DNA from 3 places in the Glaciimonas sp. GG7 genome. Region 2 is predicted to be linked to each of the others. Evidence: predicted binding sites of a transcription regulator. Region 2 holds the regulator's gene; each other region holds the start of a gene.
The links. Region 2 encodes sigma-54, which starts transcription at its own class of promoters, with help from an activator protein. Its sites were predicted from a motif close to TGGCANGNAANCTGCTTT; they were not measured.
Positions count from the first base shown of each region.

Region 1: a site for sigma-54 is predicted at 3,341-3,358, ahead of ACVBEF_RS03420 (transglutaminase family protein). Genes of this name have one in related genera too.
Region 3: a site for sigma-54 is predicted at 2,098-2,115, ahead of adh (aldehyde dehydrogenase). Genes of this name have one in related genera too.

Region 1 is NZ_JBRIIQ010000007.1:17,073-22,007, forward strand. It holds gene ACVBEF_RS03420 (transglutaminase family protein) at 1-3,244, opposite strand, end outside; gene ACVBEF_RS03425 (hypothetical protein) at 3,736-4,935, opposite strand, start outside.
Region 2 is NZ_JBRIIQ010000026.1:39,821-44,755, forward strand. It holds gene ACVBEF_RS08740 (deoxyguanosinetriphosphate triphosphohydrolase) at 1-820, shown strand, start outside; gene ACVBEF_RS08745 (DUF4197 domain-containing protein) at 972-1,667, shown strand; gene hpf (ribosome hibernation-promoting factor, HPF/YfiA family) at 1,843-2,193, opposite strand; gene ACVBEF_RS08755 (RNA polymerase factor sigma-54) at 2,294-3,781, opposite strand; gene lptB (LPS export ABC transporter ATP-binding protein) at 3,854-4,603, opposite strand; gene lptA (lipopolysaccharide transport periplasmic protein LptA) at 4,605-4,935, opposite strand, start outside.
Region 3 is NZ_JBRIIQ010000004.1:39,390-44,324, reverse strand. It holds gene ACVBEF_RS02370 (DUF779 domain-containing protein) at 40-438, opposite strand; gene adh (aldehyde dehydrogenase) at 504-2,024, opposite strand; gene ACVBEF_RS02360 (hypothetical protein) at 2,401-2,586, shown strand; gene ACVBEF_RS02355 (hypothetical protein) at 2,733-2,885, shown strand; gene ACVBEF_RS02350 (metal ABC transporter ATP-binding protein) at 2,882-3,625, shown strand; gene ACVBEF_RS02345 (metal ABC transporter permease) at 3,622-4,524, shown strand; gene ACVBEF_RS02340 (metal ABC transporter substrate-binding protein) at 4,552-4,935, shown strand, end outside.

The sequences.
Region 1 (4,935 bases), on a different contig from region 2:
CGTTGACCGGCGAACCCGTCTCACTACGGCCACCCGGATGCACAACGTGGTAAGTACAGCCGCCGATGGCGCGACCGCTCCAGGTATCGACCAGATCAAACGTCAACGGCGCTTGCACGCGGATGGTCGGATGCAACGCTGACCACGGGCTCCAGGCGCGGAACCGCACGCCGGCTACGAATTCGCCCGGGATGCCAGTCGGATGCAGGGGCAGCATGCGGCCATTGCAAGCGACGACGTGACGCCCATCGGTCAACCCGCGTACAAACAATTGCATGCGTTCAAGCGAGGAATCAACGTAGCGCGCCGTACCACCGGCCGCCATTTCTTCGCCGAGCACGTTCCACGGCTCGATAGCCTGGCGCAACTCCATCTCCACGCCTTCATAGACCACCGTACCAAAGCGCGGGAAGCGGAACTCAATAAACGGATCGAACCAACTCTCTTCAAACGCATAACCGGAGGCGCGTAAATCCTTGACCACGTCGCGGATATCCTGCGCCACAAAATGCGGCAACATCCAGCGATCATGCAAGGCTGTGCCCCAATGCACCAGTTTGGCCTGATACGGCTCGCGCCAGAAGCGCGCCACCAAAGCCCGCAGCAGCAACATCTGTAACAAACTCATGCGTTCATGCGGCGGCATCTCAAAGGCGCGGAATTCGACCAGACCTAAGCGCCCAGTCGGACCATCGGGCGAATACAGTTTATCGATCGAAAACTCCGAGCGATGCGTGTTGCCGGTCAAGTCCACCAGCAAATTACGCAGCAAACGATCGACCATCCACGGCTTGTCGCCGGGATGCATGGTCGGCAACACTTTGTCCATTTGCTGGAAAGCAATCGCCAACTCATACAGATTATCGTCACGCGCTTCATCCACCCGTGGGGCCTGACTGGTCGGTCCGATAAAGGTGCCGGAGAACAAATACGACAACGCCGGATGATTTTGCCAATACGTGATCAGACTTTTGAGGATGTCCGGACGGCGCAGCATCGGACTGTCTTCGGCAGTGGCACCGCCAAGGGTGGCGTGGTTGCCGCCGCCGGTGCCGGTGTGGCGTCCATCGACCATGAATTTCTCGGTCCCCAAACGGGTCAGACGCGCCTCTTCGTACAACGTGGTCATGTTGTAGACCAACTCGTTCCAGCTCGCCGCCGGGTGAATATTGACCTCAATGACACCCGGATCGGGCGTAACACTGAGCAATTTGATGCGCGGGTCACGTGGTGGCGGATAACCCTCAACCCAGAGCTTGATTTTGAGCCTGGCGGCGGTGTTTTCTACCGCTGTGACTAAGGCCAGATAATCCTCGATACGCTTGAGCGGCGGCATAAAGACATGCAAACGCCCGCCACGCACCTGTACGCACAAAGCGGTATGAATGACTTCTTTGGGCGCGGGTTTGGGCTCCACTACGGCAATATTTGCTGCCGCCGCAGCAGCAGCGGCAGCCACGGCCGCACCAATGCCTGCTTTACCAGCCTTCTCCGGCTCAACGCTAAGGATCGGGCGTTTTTTTGCTGCAGCCAAGGCTGTGCGTGCAGCAAACGGATCCACATCAAAATCTTCGGTCTTGTCGTCCGGCATGACCCACGGCAACGCGTCGAGCGGCAAGCGCAGACCCATCGGCGAATCGCCTTCGGTCAAATACAAATGCTCGCGCTTGAGCGGCCATGCCGAGGTGTTCCAGACCGTTCCCAGCGACACGCCGGGTTCGAAATCCCGGGCTTTCAGCGGCAATACATAGCCCACAATCTGGCCCAAACCACGCTCTAGCAAACGCGCCAGACTGCGTCGTTCTTCCGGCGCATCCAGGTCCGCCTTGAGCGGATCGAGATTCACCGGCAGCCCCTGCTCACGCTGGGCTTGTCGCATCACGTCTTCATAGGCCGGAATCGGACTATTGACTGGTAACGTTAACGTCTTGACCAGTTCAGCGGCAAAGCGCGTGGCCTGCTCGCTGGTATAGCCATCGCTCTTGTTTTCATCCGAAAACAGCGTTGCATCGGTCCACATCGGTTGACCATCGATGCGCCAGAAAATATTCAAGGCCCAACGCGGCAACGGCTCGCCCGGATACCATTTTCCTTGCCCGTAATGGACCATACCGCCGGGCGCAAAATGGTTTTTCAGGCGATGCATCAATTGCCCGGCCAAGGCGCGTTTATCGTCCCCGTGCGCTAAGGTATTCCACTGTTTACCATCCATGTCATCGATGGACACAAAGGTCGGCTCGCCGCCTTGGGTCAGGCGTACATCTTGCCGCTTCAAATCAGCGTCAACCAGTTGGCCGAGCTTGTCGATCTTGTTCCAGTCAGCCTCGGAATACGGCTTGGTCACACGCGGATCTTCATGGATGCGGGTGACCGTCATTTCATGAAAAAACGTCACTTCTGCCTTGTCGGTAAAGCCGCTCACAGGTGCCGCCGACGACGGCATGGCCGTACACGCCAGCGGAATATGGCCTTCGCTGGCCAGCATGCCGGAAGTGGGATCCAGACCAATCCAACCCGCGCCGGGGATATATACCTCGGTCCACGCGTGCAGATCGGTGAAATCGGCATCCGGCCCGGCAGGACCGTCGAGCGACTCCTGATCAGCTTTTAGCTGGATCAGATAACCGGACACAAAACGTGCCGCCAATCCCATTTCGCGCAAAATCTGCACCAATAGCCAGCCGGTGTCGCGGCATGAGCCGGACCGATTGGTGAGCGTTTCTTCCGGCGTTTGCACGCCCGGCTCCATCCGTAGCAGATACCCAATATCGCCCTGTAGACGCTGATTGATGGCGACGAGAAAATCGTTGGTAGCGAGCGCTTTTTTGAGCATATCGCGGCGCGCGTCAGCAACCCATTTAACCAACAACGGACCGGGCTCTTCCACCTTCAGATAGGCGCTCAGTTCAGCTGTCAGTTGGGTCGGATAGCTGAACGGAAAATGCTCGGCGTATTTTTCAACAAAGAAGTCAAACGGGTTAATGACGGTCATGTCGGCAACCAGATCGACCGTAAATTCGAGTACGTCGGCTTTTTCCTGGAACACAAAACGGCCGATATAGTTGCCGTATGGATCTTGCTGCCAATTAATAAAATGATCCTCGGGCGTGACGCTCAGGGAATACGACAAAATCGGGGTACGCGCATGCGGCGCAGGACGCAAGCGCACTTCATGCGGTGACAGCGTTACCAGGCGATCATAGTGGTAGCTGGTTTTGTGATGCAGCGCGACACGGATAGCCATTGGGTGGTGCCTTTCGATGCGTGTTGACGCAAAAATGGGAGCGGAACAGGTGAGGCGGTGAGAGTGAAGCGTCGCTGGAAACGATCTGTTTTCCTCTAAGCAGGATTCGTACCCGAAACCGGGATCAGATTACAGAGCGGTATAACGGCAATTGCAAATGTAGATTCCCCATACTACTGCAATGCACCGGGCAAGAAGAGGCAGAATGACAACTTATCGATAATAAGCGCATTGCGATGGCAATCGGCATAGGCGCCGCGCCTTGGCCTGAATTGATATATCAGTTATTGATGTCGACGTGTCGGAGCGGCTCAAGATGTCAGGCAAGGATGATTAAAGCTGCCTCACCGACATCTTGCGAACAGCCATACCCGACCGATACGTTATCGTTGCGCGGGCATATTTTTGCGCTCACTGAGCTTTCGTGAGTGTGTTTGTGAGTGTGTTTATTACTGGAGAATCTGAGGAATAACCCTATTCGCAGAACAGGGTTATTCAGCAGTGACGTTTTTTTCCTGAGTTACTAGAATTGAGTATCGCTTACTTGTTTCATACAGCCAAAATTCACTGCAATCAGTCAACTGAGAAAGCGAATCTGTCTGAAATAAAGTGCCATCAGATGCAACGTCCATTAATGAATAAACAGTTTTTGGTGTGAGTCGTATAGTCTCCATCGGCTCAAGCGTTGCATCTGCTGTAACGCGGAATAGACAACTTCCCGGCTCGCCAGATATGACTGTTTCCCCGCTAGTCGGGTCTTTATAATAGGCAATCCTACCCTCTGACACCTGGTAGAGTTCTTTATTCGTTAGCGGATCAGTAAACAGCGCATACCCCTCTTCGTTGGTATTCACCCGCGCAACAACACAAACAACCTTACCGTCTCTTTTTTCATTTCGATATCCCAACGGCAGTTTTAATTGATGGTTCGGCGCATTTTTTACAGCCTGAAGCAAATACTGCTTCACTGATTTACCATCAGAAAATATTTTTAGCGTACCGCTATACCTCAGGTTGACAAAGCTCTTTACGATGTCTTTCACTGAATACTTATCGCTGAACTGCGCCTTTAGCTTTTCATTTACCGATTCAATAGGTTTTCCCCGGATGGCGCCAAGTATTCTGCAACCCGCATCGGGCTCATAACAACGTTCCTCAAACGCGCCATTATCAATTTTCTTAGCCGAAATTCTTTCCACGGCTTCCGAATAGGCTTTTTTCATCTTGGTCGATACCGCCATGTAGCGCGTTGCATGGCTATCCTGTTTCTTTTCTTCCGAAGCAAGAGCATATATTTCCTTTCGCAATTCAGAATCCTTAGCCATGGATGCATAGACGTTGACCATTTCTGGCTTTCTCCGTGCATAGTGCGTAGTTAGAAAAGAGTCGCAACTATGTGCCCATTCGGCAAAAACGCTGGCGTCCTCTTCATTGTTATCAAACACGCCGTTCACTCCCAATGCGGTCATAACATCCTGTACCCGGTTGGTGCGCAGGACTGGTTTGACTAGATTGGTATTAGGCGCTGCTGCGACTCCGGCCATTTTCTTTCCGATTGCTTCGCTTGCCAGAAGTGCACCTGTCGATTCAAATGTAGTTGAAGCGGAGGGCGTACTGTCAGCAAAAACGGGGCCAGGGATGAAAGGCATTTCTGACTGCACGCTTCCTGTCGCTCCCCCTGTTGCGGCGCT
Region 2 (4,935 bases):
TGCCTTGAATGCCTGCATGACACATTTCGGTGGCTTCGAACATAATCTGCAAAGCTTGCGCTTAGTCGATAAGCTCGAACAGCGTTATGGCGCATTTGACGGACTCAATCTGATGTTCGAAACCCGCGAGGGGATCCTCAAGCATTGTTCTGCCGCCAACGCTAAAAGACTTGGCGATATCGGGCAGCGCTTTCTCCAGCGTAAACAACCAACGCTAGAAGCCCAAGTGGCGAATCTGGCTGATGAAATTGCCTACAATAATCACGATATTGACGATGGCCTGCGTTCCGGTTTGCTAACGATAGAGCAAATGATGGAAATTGATTTTTTTGCACGGCACAGTCGTGAAGTCGAAACAACCTTTCCCGGTTTGCGTGGGCGGCGAGCGATCAACGAAACGGTGCGTCGCATGATCAATGCACTGATCAACGACCTGATCGACACATCGCGTCTACGGATTATGGCTGCAGCTCCAAAAACAGTCGAAGACGTGCGCAATGCTGCGCCGCTGATTGCTTTTTCAGAACCAATGGCGCGTGAGGCCGCCGCGCTGAAGCAATTTTTGCGAGAAAATCTGTACCGCCATTATCTGGTCAATCGGATGACCAGCAAGGCGCGACGCATCGTAGTGGAATTATTTGACTGTTTCGTCAATGAGCCGAGTTTGCTGCCACCAGATTATCAATTAACGCCATCAGGGCAAGCAGACGGTGCGCAACTACAAGCGCGCCAGATCGCCGATTATATTGCCGGTATGACCGACCGCTATGCGATTCGTGAGCATCGACGTTTATTTTTAGTCGATGAAGGTCATCTATAACCTTTAGTATTGCGAACGATGTCACTCCGGCTCTGTCAAAAATGTCCACACACTGCATAACGATCAAGATCGCCTCCGCGCGTGCTGAATTAGCCGGTTCTTGTCGGGCATTCCCGCGCGTTAATCCATCTCACCTTTCAAGGGATCACTCATGAAATTTCTTTCTCAACCAGCGTTCAGTCTGGGCGTAATCATCACGCTTGTTTCTTCTGCCGCATTGGCCGTTTCTTTGGCTGATTTGAGTAATAAGGATGCCAATTCCGGATTAAAAGCAGCACTTGATAAAGGGGCAATTGTTGCGGTTTCTAAGCTGGGTGTTGAAAATGGATTTTTGAATAACGACAAAGTGAAAATTGGATTGCCGGGCATATTGGAGCAGGCGCGTCCGCTCTTGAAAATGACCGGAAAAGGCCAGCAATTGGATGACTTGGTTGTGTCGATGAATCATGCCGCAGAGGCTGCAGTGCCCTTGGCCAAGCCTTTACTATTAAATGCAGTGAAGTCCATGTCGGTGACGGATGCAAAAAAAATTCTGAGTGGCGGAGAGACATCGGTGACCGATTTTTTTAAAGAGAAAACTGCCGCGCCATTGGAAGTGAAATTTCTACCGTTAGTGAAGCAAGTCACTGACCGCAACGGCGTCTCGGCGCAATACAACGCGACGATGGGATTGGTCAGTAAAACCGGTATGGTGCCAGCGCAAGCGGCGACGGTGGAAGGTTATGTCACGCAACGTGCGCTAGATGGCTTGTTTTACATGATCGGGGAGGAAGAGAAGGCGATTCGACGCGATCCGATAGGGGCAGGCAGTGCCATTATCGGGAAGGTGTTTGGGGCGATGAAATAATGATTCGCCGCGCTGGTTGGACCAACTAGCCCTGAAGCCATCGCTGGCAATCTCGATGATATTTAAAATAACAAAGGGCGCATTAACTGCGCCCTTGCTCATTTGTCAGTGTAGTATTTTTTCGTTTGATGGTTGAAAAGACACTTGCGTTGACTATGTCAGATAACCACTACCGTCACGTCGCTGCGGGTAGATCCTCAGGCAAATGTTTGATTGCGGAGTGTTGGTGGTTCTGTAGTTTGTCCTTATATTTAATCACTTGTCGATCGAGTTTGTCGATCAACAAATCAATGGCAGCGTAAAGGTCATGCGCAATGCTCTCGGCATGCAGGTCTTTGCCTTTTACGCGCAGATTAATTTCAGCTTTCTGGCGTTTTTCTTTCTCGGTGATTTTGTCGACTGTCAGGATCACACTAATATCGATGACCTGATCGAAATGGCGCTTGATACGCTCTAATTTGTTTAGCACGTGTTCGCGAATGGCGGGAGTTACGTCGAGGTGATGCCCACTAATTGTGAAATTCATACTGCGCTCCTATCAAGTTTTCGTTGGCGGTTCGGACAGTGATCAATTTGTTGAGTCGACTAGTCAGAACACAGCGACGGTTATGCAAACGAGCAAACAGCTAAAGAGATTTGCGTAAATTGACTGGCGGAATTCTGAGTGCTTCGCGATATTTTGCGACCGTACGGCGAGCAACCACCATACCTTGTTCCGCGAGCATGTCGGCAATCTTGCTGTCAGAGAAAGGGCTTTTAGAATCTTCCGCTCCTATGAGTTGTTTGATCAAAGCCCGTATTGCCGTTGAGGAAGCCTCTCCACCTGCCTCTGTAGCAACATGGCTGCCGAAGAAATACTTTAATTCGAACATCCCGTGAGGGGTGAGCATGTATTTCTGAGTCGTTACACGCGAGATAGTGCTCTCGTGTAATCCTAGTGTATCAGCTATTTCACGCAACACAAGAGGCCGCATGGCGACCGCGCCGTGCGAAAAAAAGTTCCTCTGACGCTCTACAATTGCCTGGGCGACACGGAGGATAGTGTCGAAGCGCTGACGCATATTTTTGATCAACCACTTCGCCTCTTGCAGTTGAGAACCGAGTGATCCTTCGGTTTTGCTTTGCTTAAGAATATTGGCGTAGAGGGCATTAACGCGCAGTCGGGGCATCACGTCATTGTTGAGCATGACTTGCCAGCCATTCTTTGTTTTTCTCACAATCACGTCCGGCACGACATAATCTGAGGCGCTTCCGGCGAAAGTTGCGCCAGGATGCGGATTGCATTGTCTGATAACGACTTGCGCTTCACGTAAATCTTCGTCATCGCACTCCAGCGCTTTTTTGATTTTATTGAAATCGCGTTGGGCAAATAAAGTCAGAAAATTTTGCACAATTGTCAGCGCCAGACGACGCGTGACGAATGGTATTTTTGGAAACGCTTTAATTTGCAGCGCCAGACATTCAGAGGCGTCCCGAGCGCCGACGCCTGTCGGATCAAAACTTTGGACCATCTTCAGCGCCATCGATAATTCGTCGATGTCGATCTCAAGTTGCTCAGGCAGACGTGCGTAGATATCCTCCAGCGACTCTTCCAGGTAGCCGTTCTCATCGACTGCATCAATGATTAATTCGATGAGTGCGCGGTCGCGTTGGAGATCGACTACTTCTTGCATCTGCTTGAGCAAATGTTCGCGCAAGGTTGTGACGCAGGCTTCTAGCTGCGGTCGCGCATCCTCATCGTCGGGTGCCTTGGAGGTACGGGCAACATCGTCAAAACTCCATTCGGTGTCGCCGCTATCTTTATCCTGATTGTTATCGCCGGTATCGGCAACTTCGCTGCTACCTTCTGGCTCGATCGGTGAACTGCTGACTTCGCTGTCCCCCGTCGGGGCATCCATCGTTGACGTCGTTGTGTTAATGGCACCATCAGCCAACAGTCTGACTGAGTTGTCGAGTGGATCGTCGAGACGCTCCAACAGCGGATTCTCGGACAGAATATGTTCCAGTTCCTGATGCAGCTCTAGCGTAGACAATTGCAACAATCGTATCGATTGCTGCAACTGCGGTGTCAGCGCCAGATGCTGGGAGGTACGGAGTTGGAGCGATTGTTTCATGGGCCCTGAGGGTTCCTGGTAGTGCGTTGCCTGCGTTACATGATGAAACTACATGGAAGCTAGATGCCAAAACTACATGCGGAAATGTTCGCCCAGATACACGCGTCGTACAGATTCATCGGCGATGATGTCGTCCGGACTGCCGCTGGCCAACACGCTACCTTGGTTGATGATGTACGCCCGGTCGCAAATGCCGAGCGTTTCGCGCACGTTATGGTCAGTAATCAAGACGCCGATACCGCGTTCTTTCAGAAAACGGACGATGCGCTGAATTTCAATCACGGCAATCGGATCAATCCCTGCGAATGGCTCATCAAGCAGCACGAAGCGCGGATTGGTGGCTAAAGCGCGGGCGATTTCTACCCGTCGTCGCTCACCGCCCGACAGGGACAGTGCCTGACTATCGCGTAGCTTTTCAATTTGTAATTCTTGTAGAAGGGACTCAAGCTTGTCCGAGAGCTCCTGCTTGGTGAGGGCCACGCCGTTCGGGCGCTGAAGCTCAAGCACCGCACGGATATTGTCTTCTACCGTTAGTTTACGAAATACTGACGCTTCTTGCGGCAAATAAGACAAACCAAGCACCGCCCGTTGGTGAATCGGCAAGCGCGAGATATCGACGCCATCAAGATCAATCGCACCGCCATCGGCTGGCACTAGCCCTACGATCATGTAGAACGAGGTCGTTTTACCTGCGCCATTGGGTCCAAGCAGACCAACTACCTCGCCATTTTTGACGTTCAACGATACGTCACGCACGACCTGGCGCGCGCCGTAACTCTTTTGTAGCCCTTTGACAATCAGCGTACTGGAAGCGGTAGTCATCTCATTTCCCTTTCGGTTCGATGACCGCTTTAATACGGCCGCCACCCGGCAAGCTGGTGCCGGAAACATCATTATTGACCGAGTAAAATTCAGCGCGACTATCGTAGGAGATAAATGCGCCATTGACGACATCGGTAGGTTTAGTGCCTTGCAGGCGTCGCATCTGGGCCTTCGAAAACAATTTAACGATTTCGGTTTTGTCGTCGTATTCGATGCGTTCCGCTTCGCCATCGATCCACAAATCAGGGCCGCCGTCGCGCTTTTGGCGGAAGGTCGCCAGTCCGCCCGGTGCCGCGTACAAGACCGCGAATTGGTAACCAGCCGGATCCGTC
Region 3 (4,935 bases), on a different contig from region 2:
TTAAGAGCATGGGTTTTAGACAGAAAGTAATGCAGTGGCTTAAGTAGCCGTCTGTTTGCCGCACTGCAACGGCAGCTTCGCCAACTGATCGTACTCATCGTCGCTAAACAAGCGTGAGCGTGTCAGAAAGCGACGACCGGAGCCATTATCGAGAGAAAACATGCCGCCGTTACCGTTGACGACGTCGATGATTAATTGTGTGTGTTTCCAGTATTCGAACTGCTCGGCACCGATATAAAACGGTTCGCCGTCGAGATCGCCTAGATAGATGTCGGCATCGCCCACCTGAAAATCATCGCGGGCGTAGCACATCGGTGCACTGCCATCGCAGCAGCCGCCGGATTGAAAGAACATCAGCGCACCATGCTTTTTGCGCAGCGTCTGGAGCAATTCCAGTGTGGCTTCCGTGGCGGTAACGCGGGCGGGAATCGTGGACATTGTTGGCCTTCAGTGAAAGAAAAAACGCGGCTCCGGTTACAGGAGCCGCGTATAACAAAAATGACTTAGAAAAAACCCATCGCGTTCGGGCTATAGCTGACCAGCAAGTTTTTGGTTTGCTGATAATGATCAAGCATCATTTTGTGATTTTCGCGACCGATACCGGATTGCTTGTACCCGCCGAAAGCAGCATGCGCCGGGTAGAGGTGGTAACAGTTGGTCCAGACCCGGCCAGCCTGAATTCCACGGCCCATGCGGAAAGCACGTGCACCGTCGCGCGTCCACACGCCTGCGCCCAAACCGTACAAGGTATCGTTGGCAATTTCCAGCGCTTCTTCTTCATCCTTGAACGTCGTCACCGACAATACCGGGCCAAAGATTTCTTCCTGGAAAATACGCATTTTGTTATGGCCGGAAAACACGGTTGGTTCCATGTAATAACCGGTGCCAAGATCGCCTTCGTGTTGTGTGCGCGTGCCGCCGGTGAGCAGTTTTGCGCCTTCCTGTTTGCCGATGTCGATGTACGACAGGATTTTTTCCAGTTGCTCCAGCGATGCTTGCGCGCCGATCATGGTGCTCATTTCCAGCGGGTTGCCTTGTTTAATGGCTTTCACGCGTTTTAATGCTCGTTCCATAAAGGCGTCATAAATCGATTCTTGAATCAATGCGCGTGACGGGCAGGTGCAGACTTCGCCTTGATTGAGCGCAAACATGGCAAAGCCTTCCAGGCATTTGTCAAAGAATGCATCGTCTTGATCCATGACATCGGCAAAGAAGATGTTCGGTGATTTGCCGCCCAGTTCCAGCGTGACCGGAATGATGTTCTGCGATGCGTATTGCATGATCAGACGGCCAGTCGTGGTTTCGCCGGTGAAGGCGATCTTGGCGATACGCTTGCTTGATGCCAGCGGTTTGCCTGCTTCTAAACCAAAACCTTGCACGATATTGAGCACGCCCGGTGGCAACAAATCAGCGATCAGCTCTACCCAGACCATGATCGATGCAGGCGTTTGTTCGGCAGGTTTGAGCACGATACAGTTACCGGCAGCCAACGCTGGTGCCATTTTCCAGACCGCCATCAGAATCGGGAAATTCCACGGAATGATCTGACCGACGACGCCCAAAGGCTCGTGGAAGTGATAGGCATAAGTCTCGGCATCAATTGTCGAAACACTACCTTCTTGCGCGCGGATGCAACCGGCGAAATAACGGAAATGATCGATCGCCAGAGGAATATCGGCCAGTGTGGTTTCGCGCAATGGTTTGCCGTTATCGATGGTCTCGGCCAGCGCCAACAGGTCAAGATTGGCTTCCATCCGGTCGGCGATTTTAAGCAGGATATTGGCACGTTCGGTCGGTGAAGTACGGCCCCAGGCGCGTTTGGCAGCGTGTGCCGCGTCTAGCGCGAGATCAACGTCTTCCGCACTGGAACGGGCTACTTCGCAGAAAGCTTTACCCAGGACCGGGCTGATATTTTCAAAATACTCGCCCTTGGTCGGTGGTACAAATTTGCCGCCGATAAAATTATCGTAACGTTGTTTGAAGGGGTTTTTAATGCCTAGTTTACTGATATCTACCAGATTCATGTCGTCCTCCGAAGGGGGTTTTAGTTAATTATCAAGTTGGCTGTGAGCCGGGTGCAACAGGCACGCTCAGGTAATTGCAAGGCGCGTGCCAATGCGCGTTTGTGGCATTCATTCGACTGGATTGACGTGCCAGAAATTGCTTAGCGCCCCGTGGGGATTGGGTCTGACTAAAATGAGGTGGTGGCGAGAGTGCTGCTGGTTTGCTGTCGCAATACAAGCGATTGTTGATTTTTGGAACACCTTAGTTGGAAAAGTGTTCCGTATTTGCGCTGAGAGTGGAGGTCAGGGGTGATGTAGGGCAAGTCTTTTAGTCATTGGTTGACGCTGTCTTGAGTGGACAAGGGATTGTTGACCGCGTTTTCAAGGAACTGTTGTCATGAAGAAAATGAAATTTGGTGTTGCCTCAGTCGCTGAGCAGCGGATACGTTCTCTGGCGATTGCCGCCGGTACGCGTGAGGGTGACCCTGAAGAGCCAAATGTGGGGTTCCCTTCAGTGAGTGCTATGTCGCGCGTGCTCTCGGATGAAAATATGGCCTTACTTAATGTTATCCGCGAGAAGTGAATGGTAAATAACTCCCAAATGCAACTTAGTTGCACTATAATTCTGCAAGCTGCAACTTAGTTGCAATTCGTTGATGTTTCGGTCGATCTTTATCAGCTACTGATAGACGCCCCTGGCTTCAATTCCCGCCTTGTAAATGTAAAAAAATGCCTCACAATTCGCCCTCCATTACCGCTAGTAATCAAAAAACTCGTCCCAGCATGCTGGCGCGCTCGGCATTATTTCGCCTGATGCTGGTATTGCCTGTGTGCCTTTTATTCTGGCTTGGCGTCTGGTGGGCGCTGGGAGCGACAGGATGACGGCCGCTGTGACAGTACACAATCTGACGGTTGCCTATCGTCAGCATCCGGCTCTGCATCACATCAGCGGCAGCTTTGCGTGCGGTTCACTGACGGCAATCATCGGTCCCAATGGTGCGGGTAAAAGTACGCTGCTCAAGAGCTTGCTGGGTTTGGTGCGCATTGATAGCGGTCAGGTTGACATCAGCGTGCCACGTAAGCGGATTGCGTATTTGCCGCAACAGGCGGAGATTGATCGCGGTTTCCCGATTTCGGTGATGGATTGCGTGTTGCTGGGATATTGGCAACGGGCCGGATTATTCGGCGGGATTACCAAAGCTATGGCGGAAAAGGCGGACGCTGCTTTACATGCGGTGGGTCTGGAAGGGTTCGCCGATCGCGCCATAGGCAGTTTGTCTGCCGGGCAGTTTCAGCGTGTGCTGTTTGCCCGGATTCTGTTGCAGGACGCTGAATTGATTTTGCTCGACGAGCCGTTTAATGCAGTGGACGCCAAAACGACCGAGGATTTATTGGCAATTGTGCAGTCGTGGCACGCGCAGCAGCGCACCGTGATTGCGGTGTTGCATGACAACGAACAAGTGCGTCGTTATTTTCCGCAAGCGGTGATGTTGGCACGGCGCTTGGTGGCGTGGGGCGATACGGCGACCGTGATCACCGAAGAACATTTGCGGTTGGCTAAGAACATGCCAGAAGCGCAGGACCCGAACGCGCCGATCTGCCAGCCGGGGATGGTGGTATGAGTTTATTCGCCCACTGGTTCACCACTTTTTATCAATTTGCATTAGCACCGTTTCAGGAGTTCGCCTTTATGCGGCGCGCCTTGATCGGGATTCTGGCGCTGGCGCTGAGCAGTGCGCCGCTGGGGGTATTGCTCACTTTGCGCAGGATGAGTTTGTTTGGCGATGCGCTCAGTCACGCAGTGTTACCGGGCGTAGCGGTTGGGTTTATGTTATTCGGCTTATCGCTGCCGGCGCTCAGTATCGGCGGCTTTTTGGCTGGCGTGATTGTCGTGGCGATTGCCGCGCTCATTAGTCGGCATACGGATTTAAAGGAAGACGCGAGTCTGGCTTCAGTCTATTTAGTGGCGCTGGCATTGGGCGTGATGTTGATATCGGTGAATGGCTCCAAGCTGGATTTGTTGCACATTTTGTTTGGCAACGTGTTGGGCGTGGATCGCGAAGGTTTGTTTTTGGTCGCAGGGGTCACAACGGTCAGTCTGATGGTCGGGGCGATGATGTATCGCGGGCTGGTGCTGGAGAGTTTTGACGCCTCATTTCTGGCAGCATGCGGTGCTAAAGGGGCGCGTGGCGCATTGTTTCAGCAACTGTTTTTGATGTTGGTGGTGCTCAATTTGGTGGCGTCATTTCAGACGCTGGGCACGCTCATGGCAGTGGGTTTGATGATGCTGCCAGCGGTCTCGGCCCGGCTGTGGCATGACACTTTGCCCGCCCAATTACTTAATAGCGCATTGCAAGCTGCCGCTGCCGGGTATATCGGTTTGTTATTGTCGTATTACACCTCCACGCCGTCGGGCCCGACCATCATTGTCTGCGCCGGCGGACTGTATTTGATCTCGTTAATGATTGCGCCGCGCGGCTGGTTGCCGAAATTAATGAAGCGGCCGCATAAGCTAGGTTGATACGTTTGACATCCATAGGGAGTTCGAATGATCCGTTATAAACATATTTTTTTGATCGGTTTGATGCTTGTTAGTGGCATTGCTACGGCGGCTGACAAAATGCCGGTTGTCGCTAGTTTCAGCATTCTCAGCGATATTGTCAGCAATATTGGCGGCGATCGGGTGACCGTTTCAACCTTAGTCGGCCCTGATCAGGATGCGCATATCTTTGCGCCGACACCAAAAGATGTCCGCACGTTAGCGCAAGCGAAAGTCGTCGTCATCAATGGACTGGGCTTTGAGGGCTGGATGACACGGCTTGCCGATGCTGCCAATTACAAAGGGGCGTTGGTGGTGGCCAGCAATGGTATTGCGGCCCGGGAGCGCGAGGAGGGTGCGCATGGCCACGATCACGGCGACCATGAGCACAAC